One region of the Nocardia sp. NPDC056564 genome, then DNA from elsewhere that is predicted to be linked to it. Evidence: riboswitches for the same ligand, from Rfam matches in the RefSeq annotation. Region 1 holds a riboswitch; each other region holds the start of a gene.

The links. Region 1 has a riboswitch for cobalamin ahead of ACFQ9K_RS16255 (methylenetetrahydrofolate reductase). Riboswitches for the same ligand answer to the same signal wherever they lie in the genome.
Region 2: linked by a shared signal. The riboswitch ahead of ACFQ9K_RS36405 (CbtB-domain containing protein) and the one ahead of ACFQ9K_RS16255 (methylenetetrahydrofolate reductase) in region 1 are both predicted to bind cobalamin.
Region 3: linked by a shared signal. The riboswitch ahead of ACFQ9K_RS29115 (FecCD family ABC transporter permease) and the one ahead of ACFQ9K_RS16255 (methylenetetrahydrofolate reductase) in region 1 are both predicted to bind cobalamin.
Region 4: linked by a shared signal. The riboswitch ahead of metE (5-methyltetrahydropteroyltriglutamate--homocysteine S-methyltransferase) and the one ahead of ACFQ9K_RS16255 (methylenetetrahydrofolate reductase) in region 1 are both predicted to bind cobalamin.

The regions. Positions count from the first base shown of each region.
Region 1 is NZ_JBHTUR010000005.1:337,072-339,266, reverse strand. It holds gene ACFQ9K_RS16260 (helix-turn-helix domain-containing protein) at 1-659, opposite strand, end outside; cobalamin riboswitch at 888-1,021, shown strand; gene ACFQ9K_RS16255 (methylenetetrahydrofolate reductase) at 1,156-2,157, shown strand.
Region 2 is NZ_JBHTUR010000021.1:34,116-36,310, reverse strand. It holds gene ACFQ9K_RS36415 (alpha/beta fold hydrolase) at 1-225, opposite strand, end outside; gene mhuD (mycobilin-forming heme oxygenase MhuD) at 319-633, shown strand; cobalamin riboswitch at 712-867, shown strand; gene ACFQ9K_RS36405 (CbtB-domain containing protein) at 895-1,089, shown strand; gene ACFQ9K_RS36400 (CbtA family protein) at 1,080-1,892, shown strand; gene ACFQ9K_RS36395 (hypothetical protein) at 1,928-2,195, shown strand, end outside.
Region 3 is NZ_JBHTUR010000013.1:198,410-200,604, forward strand. It holds gene ACFQ9K_RS29115 (FecCD family ABC transporter permease) at 1-926, opposite strand, end outside; cobalamin riboswitch at 957-1,093, opposite strand; gene ACFQ9K_RS29120 (alpha/beta fold hydrolase) at 1,156-2,195, shown strand, end outside.
Region 4 is NZ_JBHTUR010000002.1:312,178-314,372, reverse strand. It holds gene ACFQ9K_RS05420 (glycosyltransferase) at 1-334, opposite strand, end outside; cobalamin riboswitch at 593-798, shown strand; gene metE (5-methyltetrahydropteroyltriglutamate--homocysteine S-methyltransferase) at 953-2,195, shown strand, end outside.

The DNA.
Region 1 (2,195 bases):
GGCAGTACCTGGATCGTCACTCCCTGCTTGTGCGACACCTGCACCAGATGCTCGATCTGCTCGCGCAGCACCTTCCGGCCGCCGATCGGCCGGTGCAGCACGGCCTCGTCCAGCACCGCCCACAGCCTGGGCCCGTCCGGCACGTCGAGGATCTCCTGACGCTTCGCGCGCAGCTCCACCCGCCGCGCCGCCTCGGCGTTCTGCTGGCTGACCTCGATGACCGCGTGCGTGTAGTCCTCGGTTTGCAGCAAACCCGGAACCAGTTGACCCTCAAAGGTTCTGATCGACTGGGCGGCGCCCTCGAGCCCGAGATAGGTCTCGAACCAGGGCGGCAGCAGGTCACTGTAGCGGTGCCACCAGCCGGGCTGATTGGCCTTGCGCGCCAGGTCGAGGAACATCTCGCGCTCATCGGGATCGGTGACGCCGTAGAGGGTCAGCAGATCCCGGATGTCGCGTTCCTTGTACCCGGTCCGGCCGAGCTCGAGCCGGCTGATCTTGGCGTGCGAACCACGGATGTGATTCCCGGCCGCGACCGGCGTGATGCCCTTCGCCTCGCGCAGCTTGCGCAGTTGGCCACCGATCGCGATGCGCAGAGCGGTCGGGCCGCGCTCGGCGACCCGCGCGTCGATCCCGGTGATCCGGACCGGTTCCGCGACCATGACCTCTACCCCGCTTCTCGATGACCATCCGCGGTGTCACGCTTATCTCGGTCCAGCACCACACCGCGTGCAACGATGATATCCTGCCCAGCGCAAACCGACCCGTGGTTTGATTTCGGCGCGTCACCACGCCACAGTGCCCCCTCGTCCTTGGTGATCCCAGAGGACTTCGCTATATTCGCGAGTGCAACTGGTTCGCCGGAGGCGGAGTCGAGGAGCCCCTGATCCGCGCGATGGCGTCGAATCGGTTTCGCGCGTGAGCGTGTGGCCGGTGAGAGGAACTCGGTGAAACTCCGGGACCGTACCCGAGTCCGGGTCGGCGCCCAAGAGCCCGCAGACCTGCCGATTGTGCCGGGTACACCGTATCCGGCGGTCGTCGCCTCGGGCATCGGTGCGACGCCGAGTAGACCCGGGCACGGGATTGATGCTTCGTGGGGCTCCTCGGCGGCGACTCGTTACCGGCGGCGGCCACTGGCCGCTGACCTGGAGTTCATCCATGCCTTCCATCCCCGGACGTGACCGTTCGAATCACGGGCTCCCTGCTCGAATCACACCGGCAGTCCCCGGCGTCCCCTCGGTCGTCGACAGCCTGCGCATCCACTCGGGGGCGCGGGTGCCGTTCTCGGTGGAGTTCAATCCGCCGCGCGACACCGCGGGCGAGGCGCGGCTGTGGCGCACGGTGCGGGAGTTCGAGCGCATGCATCCGGCGTTCGTCTCGATGACCTACGGCGCGGGCGGATCGACCAAGGACCGCACCGCCCGGATCACCGGACAGCTGGCGCAGCAGACCACCTTGCTGCCGGTCGCGCACCTGACGGCGGTCGGACACAGCATCGCCGAGCTGCGCGCGCTGGTCGGCTCGTACGCCGACTGCGGCATCCGCAATATTCTCGTGCTGCGCGGCGATCCGCCCGGCGATCCGCTCGGCGAGTGGCACAGGCATCCCGAGGGCGTCGAGTACGCCGAGGAGCTGGTGCGCATCGTGCGGGGTCTCGGCGACTTCAACGTCGGCGTCGCGTCGTTCCCGCAGGGACACCACCAGTCCCCCGACCTGGCTACCGATGCCCGGTTCCTGACCGCGAAACTCCGTGCCGGAGCGGACTATTCGATCACCCAGATGTTCTTCGAGGTGGATCACTATCTGCGCCTGCGCGATCGGGTCGCGGCCGCCGACGCCGAACAGGGCGCGAAGCCGATCATCCCGGAGCTGATGCCGATCACCTCCTTGCGCACCATCGCGCGCGCGGAGGAACTCAGCGGCCGCGCGTTGCCCGAGTCGATCATGCGGCGGCTACGCGCCGCCGCGGGCACCGGCGCCGAGGAGAATCGCGCCGCGGTGCGCGCGGCCGGCATCGAGATCGCCACCGAGATGGCGCAGCGCCTGATCGACGAGGGCGCGCCGTGCCTGCACTTCATCACGCTCAATTTCGCCAAGGCGACCACCGAGGTCCTCACCAACCTCGGCTACGAGGTCACGGCGGCCCCGCTCAGCGCCTGACGCCGCGGTCGAGCGAGACGGTCGATCACCCCGCGCGA
Region 2 (2,195 bases), on a different contig from region 1:
CACCATCGGTTCGGTGATGCCCGCGGTCGCGGCGGCCAGATCGGCGACGAACGCCTCGGTGGTCAGCTCGTCCGGCGCGGGCCTGCCGTGCCCGGCCGCGTCGAAGGTGTAGACGTGGCCGTAGTCGCGCAGCCAGTCCAGCTGGTCGTGCCAGGTCCTGGCGCTGCCCATCAGTCCGTGCAACAGCAGGATCGGCTCGCCCGCTCCGCCTTCGTCATGCAACACCCCGCCGATTCTGCCGTTCCGGGGCGACCGGTGCGCACGACCCCCGATACGGCCCATACCTGGCACTCGCCCGCGGGTCGTATTGTCGAGCCCATGGCTGTTGTGAAGATCAACGCGATCGAGGTTCCCGAGGGCGCGGGCCCCGAACTGGAGAAGCGGTTCGCCCACCGGGCGCACGCGGTGGAGGGTTCGCCGGGTTTCCTCGGTTTCCAGTTGCTCCGGCCGGTCGCCGGAGACAACCGGTACTTCGTTGTCACCCAGTGGGATTCGGAAGAGTCGTTCGCCGCGTGGCGGGACGGCCCGGCCCGCGAGGCGCACGCGGGCGAGCGGCAGAAGCCGGTGTCCACCGGTGCGTCGCTGCTGGAATTCGAGGTCGTGCTGGACGTGGCGGCCAAGCCCGCGGGCTGACCTGACCACCCGCGCCGGGCGGGCCGGCCCGTCCGGCGACTCGCCCGACGCCGGGGCGCGACCGTGCTGGTCGTGTTGACGGCGGGTGCCTCCAGGTGTCACAGTTCGAATGACAAAACGCGAGGGTGATGCGGTAATTCGGTGAAATTCCGGAGCGGTCGCGCCACTGTGTTCCATGCACCGGGTCCCTGGGTGCCGGAAAGCCAGACACCGGCACCTTCGCAACCCATTCGACGGGACGCGCATCCCTAGGAGGACCGCATGGCTATCGTGCATTCGCCGAGCCGGGCAAACGAAACTCTGGCCACTGTGCTCGTCACAGTGGGTGTCGTTCTTCTCGCACTGCTCACGCTGTACCTGGTCGGCTTCGATCAGGGCGTCATCTCGCGCAGCGGGATGTACATGCACGAGTTGATGCACGATGGACGCCACCTGCTGGGGCTTCCGTGCCACTGAGTGCCGCACTCCCCTTGACCGGTTCGCTGAAGACTTTGCTCCTGCGCGGTCTGCTCGCCGGTCTCATCGCGGGTCTGCTGGCCGCGTCGGTCGGCTTCTTCGTCGGTGAACCGAAGATCAACGCCGCGATCGCCATCGAGGAAGCCAATTCCGCGGCGGCCGAGCACGCCCCCGGCGCGGAAGCGGAGGCGAGCGGCGGACATTCGCACGGCGACGAGGAAGAACCGCTGGTGAGCCGCACCGGGCAGAAGGCGGGACAGTTCCTCGCGCTCGGCCTGGCCGGTCTCGCGCTCGGCGCGATCTTCGCCGCGGTCGCGAACGTCGCCCGGCGCTACAGCACGCTGTCCGGGCCGAAGCTCGCGCTGGCGCTCGGGCTGGGCGGCTGGGCCGCGATCGTGGCGGTGCCGTTCTTCAAGTACCCGGCGAACCCGCCCGCGGTGGGCGATCCGGAGACGATCAATCAGCGCACCCTGCTCTGGGTGGCGGCGGTGCTGCTCGGCCTGGCGGCCGTCGGCATCGGCGTGTACGTCTACAAGGCGCTGCGCGGTCAGCTGAGCACCGTGCGGTTGATCGGCGGCGTGGCCGCGTTCGTTCTGGTCACCATCGTCGGTTACGTACTGCTGCCCGGCATCAACGAGGTCAAGGCGGACTTCCCGGCGACGCTGCTGTGGCAGTTCCGGGTGGCCTCGCTCGGCGAGACCGCCACGCTGTGGGCCTGCCTTGCCCTCGGCTTCGCCGCGCTCAGCGAATTCGCCGCGCGCGCTGATACTCCGGTACGAGAGTCGATCGCTACCGCGGGCTGATCCGCGTCCACGAGACGAAGGGCAGTGTCGGTGTCATGACCGGCACTGCCCTTTCTCTTTGGCCCGCACCGCTGCGTGCGGGCGCACCGGCGCAACCACCGCGCGCCGTCCTCGTCGCGTTCGTCGGCTTGGTGGTCGCGCTGCTGGCCGGCGTCGCCGAGGCCATCGAACAGGCCGCGCTGCTGCTGGAGCGCGACGAGGTCGACGTGGCCGGGCTGGCCACCGGACTCGCTGTGCGACTGGGGATCTACCTGGTCGTGCTCGTCGTCGCGATCCGGATGACGCACGGCGCCCGCTGGGCCC
Region 3 (2,195 bases), on a different contig from region 1:
AGGATTCGGGTGGCGGCGTCGGCGACGACGAGGAACAGCGCTCCGCACAGGGCGCAGGCGGGCAGCAGAGCGCGGTGGCGCGGCCCGACGAGCAGGCGGGCGGCATGCGGGACGACCAGGCCGACGAAGCCGATGCCCCCTGAGACCGCGACGAGCACCCCGACCAGCACCGCGAGCAACAGGAACAATCCGATCCGCAGTTGCTTGACCGGAACCCCCAGTGACGCCGCGGTATCCGCGCCGACGGTCAGCGCGTCGAGCCACCCGCTCGCCGCGAGCAGCGCAACCCCGGCGAGCACGACCACGCTGAGCGGCAACGCGATTCGCGTCCAGTCCGCCCCGGCGAGACTGCCGAGCAACCAGAACAGCACCGACTGCGCCGCGGCCGGATCGGGACGCCGGAAGATGAGATAGCTGCTCAACGCCGCGAACGCGGATCCGAGCACCGTCCCGGTGAGCACCAGCCGCAACGGCGTCAACCCGCCCTGTACCACCGCGATCAGGAACACCAACCCCGCCGCGACGAACGCCCCGGCCAACGCCCCGCCGGACAACGCCCACACCCCGGCACCGGCGAACAACCCCGAGGTAATGACCGCGGCCGCACCCACACCCGCGCCCGAGGACACCCCGAGCAGATAAGGATCGGCCAGCGGATTCCGCACCAGCGTCTGCATCGCCGCCCCAGCCAACGCCAACCCCGCCCCGACGATCGCCGCCAGCACCGTCCGCGGCACGCGCAGCTGCCACACGATGGTGTCGAGCCCGAAATCGGCGGGCGCCTGCCCGGTGACGCGCTGGCGCAGCACCTCCAGCACCGAGGACACCGGCAGCGTCTCCGCGCCGAACCCGGTGGCCAGCACCATCGCGCCGATCAGTAGCGCCCCGAGCAGGGGAAAGATGAACGCCGCGCGCACACGGCTCATCGGTAATGCTCCACAGGCAAGTCGCGGCCTCTCCAGAGTTGTCCTGGTGGGGGAGGTCTGACTCTCGCCGGGGAGGGCGATCACAGTGGCGCGACCGTTCCGGGATTGCACCGGATTCTCGCACCCGCCAGGGATGACGGAGAAACTCTACCGGTCGGTCGGGTTAACCCTGTCGCCAGGGTTGTGCGCGGAATGGCGACCATCCACACCCTTACGTACGGTGGGATAGATGTCGCCGTTCGATGACCGGCACCCGTCCACTGTCTCGGACTGGGACGACGCGCGACGCAAAGCCCGGCTACGGGACACCAGCCTGTGGCACGAGTGGAAGACGTTGCGCCGGACCAGGTCGGCAGTCCTGCGCGTGGTGGTATTTCTCGCTGCCGTCCTCGTCGTTTTCGCCCAGTACCTGAAATTCGATGTCGAACCGGAGCAGGCGCGCCTGGCGCGCACCGATCCCGCGATCCTGCCCGTCGCCGCCCCGGCCGATCCGAAGAACTGGGACACCGTGGTGGTGGACATGGTCGGCCTCGGCGGCCTGGACGCCAGCTCGACCGCCGCCGCGCTGCCCGCGTTGCGCGGGATGGGCGTGGTGTGGGCGATCCGCTACGACAACGAAGGTATCGACACCAAGGTGATCGCCGACCTGATCGTGCGCGCCGCCGAGCTGTCCGGCCTGAAGAACGTGGTGCTGGTCGGGCACAGCATGGGCGGCGTGATCGCGCTGGAGGTCGCCAAACACATCCACCTCGACAGCGACCGCCGCCTGGTCGGCGTGATCCTGGACTGCACGCCGGTGGACCTGAACGCGGTCCGGCCGGAAAGCCGCGGCGCGGGCGAGGACATGGTGCGCTGGATGCGCTGGCTGCCCGGTGCGCGCGAGAGCCGGCTGCTGCGGCTCGCGGTGGAAACCTATGCGCGCCGGGATCGCTTCCTCGCCCACGGCGGTGGCGGCATACCGCCCGGCATCCGCTTCGCCGAGCTCGGTGAGGTTCTCCGGGAGGTGTTGCGGGAGAAGATCTTCTCTCGTAACGCGGCGAGCAACGGCCTGATCGAGGCGCAGTTCACCGCGATCGTGGCCGGCGGCGCGACCGGTGATCTGCGCGCGCTGGCCGCGCCGACGGACGGAAAGCCGCGCCCCGCCATCGTTTTCATCCGGCCGCGCGATCCGGACCGGGATCGGGTGGTCGACGTCGAGTACTCGCATCGGGTGCTGATCGAGGAGTCCGGCGGCGTGGATGGCACGCTGTCGGTGGTGCTCGCGCGAAA
Region 4 (2,195 bases), on a different contig from region 1:
GCATGCGGCTGATCCAATTCGGATGCGCGCGGTCGTCGTGATCACAGAACAGCAACGTCTCGCCGGTGGCGTGCGCGGCTCCGACATTCCGTGCAAATGCGGCACCCGGGGTCCCCGAGGCGTCGACATAGGCGAGCCCGAGCCGATCCCTCGCCGCGTGGCTTTCAATATGAGCCTTTACATTGACAGGCGAGCCGTTGTCGGCTATCAAAACATCGAATTCCCCCATGTAATCTTGACGTGTCAAGGCGTCTAGTTGTACATCCAGCAGATCACGGCCCTCGGCCGTCCCGATGTACGTTGGAATGACGATCGATACCGACCGTTCAGTCACCACAAGCACTCCTGCTATCGATTCCCCACGCTGGAGCCCTCCCCCAAGGGTGACAACTTTAGACACAATTCGGAAATTCGGGCTACACCGGACTTCCGTGGGCTTCCTCACAGACTTGGACAATCGACCAAATCTCGGCGGCCGGGCGATCGGCCTTCGCCGGCTTCTCCGCCCGGCCGCCCCACGCACCCCGGACGCCCCCTATGCTGGTTGGCGCAGCTGGTTCACCGCGCGCGTACGAGATGGAGCCCCGTCGTCGTGTCGCGGAGCCGAGTTCGCCCGCCCCGAAAGGGCGGACGGGCGAGAGGGAACCCGGTGGGAATCCGGGACTGTCCCGCAGCGGTAAGCAGGAACGACCGCCGTCACACGCACTGGGTGTCAGACCCGGGAAGCGACGGCCAGTAGGTCGGCCGAGAGGCCGGTGCCTGTGAGTCCGAAGACCTGCCAGCCGTGTCGGATACGCCGTATCCGACGGCCACCGCCTCGTGGATCTGGGCGCGCGGTTCTACCAGTACGTGATGTGTCGGGGCGCTGTTGTCGGAATCTCCTGGCATATCTCCGGTAGCCCGCGTGCGCCCGTATGGCGAGGGCCTACGACACCAGCACTGGAGAGACAACGTGACTGTTGTAAATCAGACACCGTTCACCGCAACGGTTCTCGGGCTACCTAGGGTCGGACCGCGGCGTGAGCTCAAGCGGGCCACCGAGGCCTACTGGGCGGGCAAGATCGACGCCGAGCAGCTGCATGCGGTCGCGCGCGACCTGCGCCACGCCCAGCTCACCGAATTACTGGCCGCGGGCCTGGATTCGGTCCCGGTCGGCACCTTCTCGTACTACGACCAGGTGCTCGACACCGCCCTGCTGCTCGGCGCGCTGCCGCCGCGGGTGGCCGGGATCGCCGATCCGCTGGACCGGTACTTCGCCGCCGCGCGCGGCAACGAGACGGTCGAACCGCTGGAGATGACCAAGTGGTTCGACACCAACTATCACTACCTGGTCCCGGAAATCGACCAGGACACCGTGTTCGCGCTGAACCCGGAGAAGCTGCTCGGCGAGGTGCGCGAGGCACTGGCGCTCGGCGCACCGGCCCGTCCGGTGGTGATCGGCCCGATCACCTTCCTGAAGCTGGCCAAGGCCACCGGCGGCGCGCCGCTGGACCGGCTCGCCGAGCTGGTTCCGCTCTATCGCGACCTGCTCCGGCAGCTGGCCGAGGCCGGCATCGGCTGGGTGCAGATCGATGAGCCGGTGCTGGTCACCGACCTCACCGACGACGAACTCGCCCTGGTGCGAAGCACTTACACCGAGCTGTCCGCGGCGTCCGAGCGTCCCGCGATCGTGGTGGCGACCTACTTCGGCCACACCGACGCGGCGCTGACCGCATTGGCGGGCACCGACATCGAGGGCATCGCGCTCGATTTCACCGCGGGCACAACCGTTTCCGATGTGGCCGGGGTGCCCGCACTGGCGAGCAAGCTGCTGGTGGCGGGCGTGGTCGACGGGCGCAACGTCTGGCGCGCCGACCTGGACGCCGTGCTGTCCACCCTGGGCACGCTGCTGGGTTCGGCTGCGTCGGTGGCGGTTTCGACCTCCTGCTCGCTGCTGCACGTGCCGTATACGCTGGCCGCGGAGACCAAACTGGACGAGCGGCTGCGCTCGTGGCTGGCGTTCGGCACCGAGAAGGTGACCGAGGTCCGGCTGCTGGCCACCGCGCTGGCCGCGGGCACCGACGCGATCGGCGCCGAATTGGCCGACACCCGTGCGGCATTGGCGACCCGGCACAGCGACCCACGCCTGAACGACGCGCAGGTGCGGGCCAAGCTGGCGGCGCTCGGCCCGGACGCGATCCGGCGCGCGCCCGCCG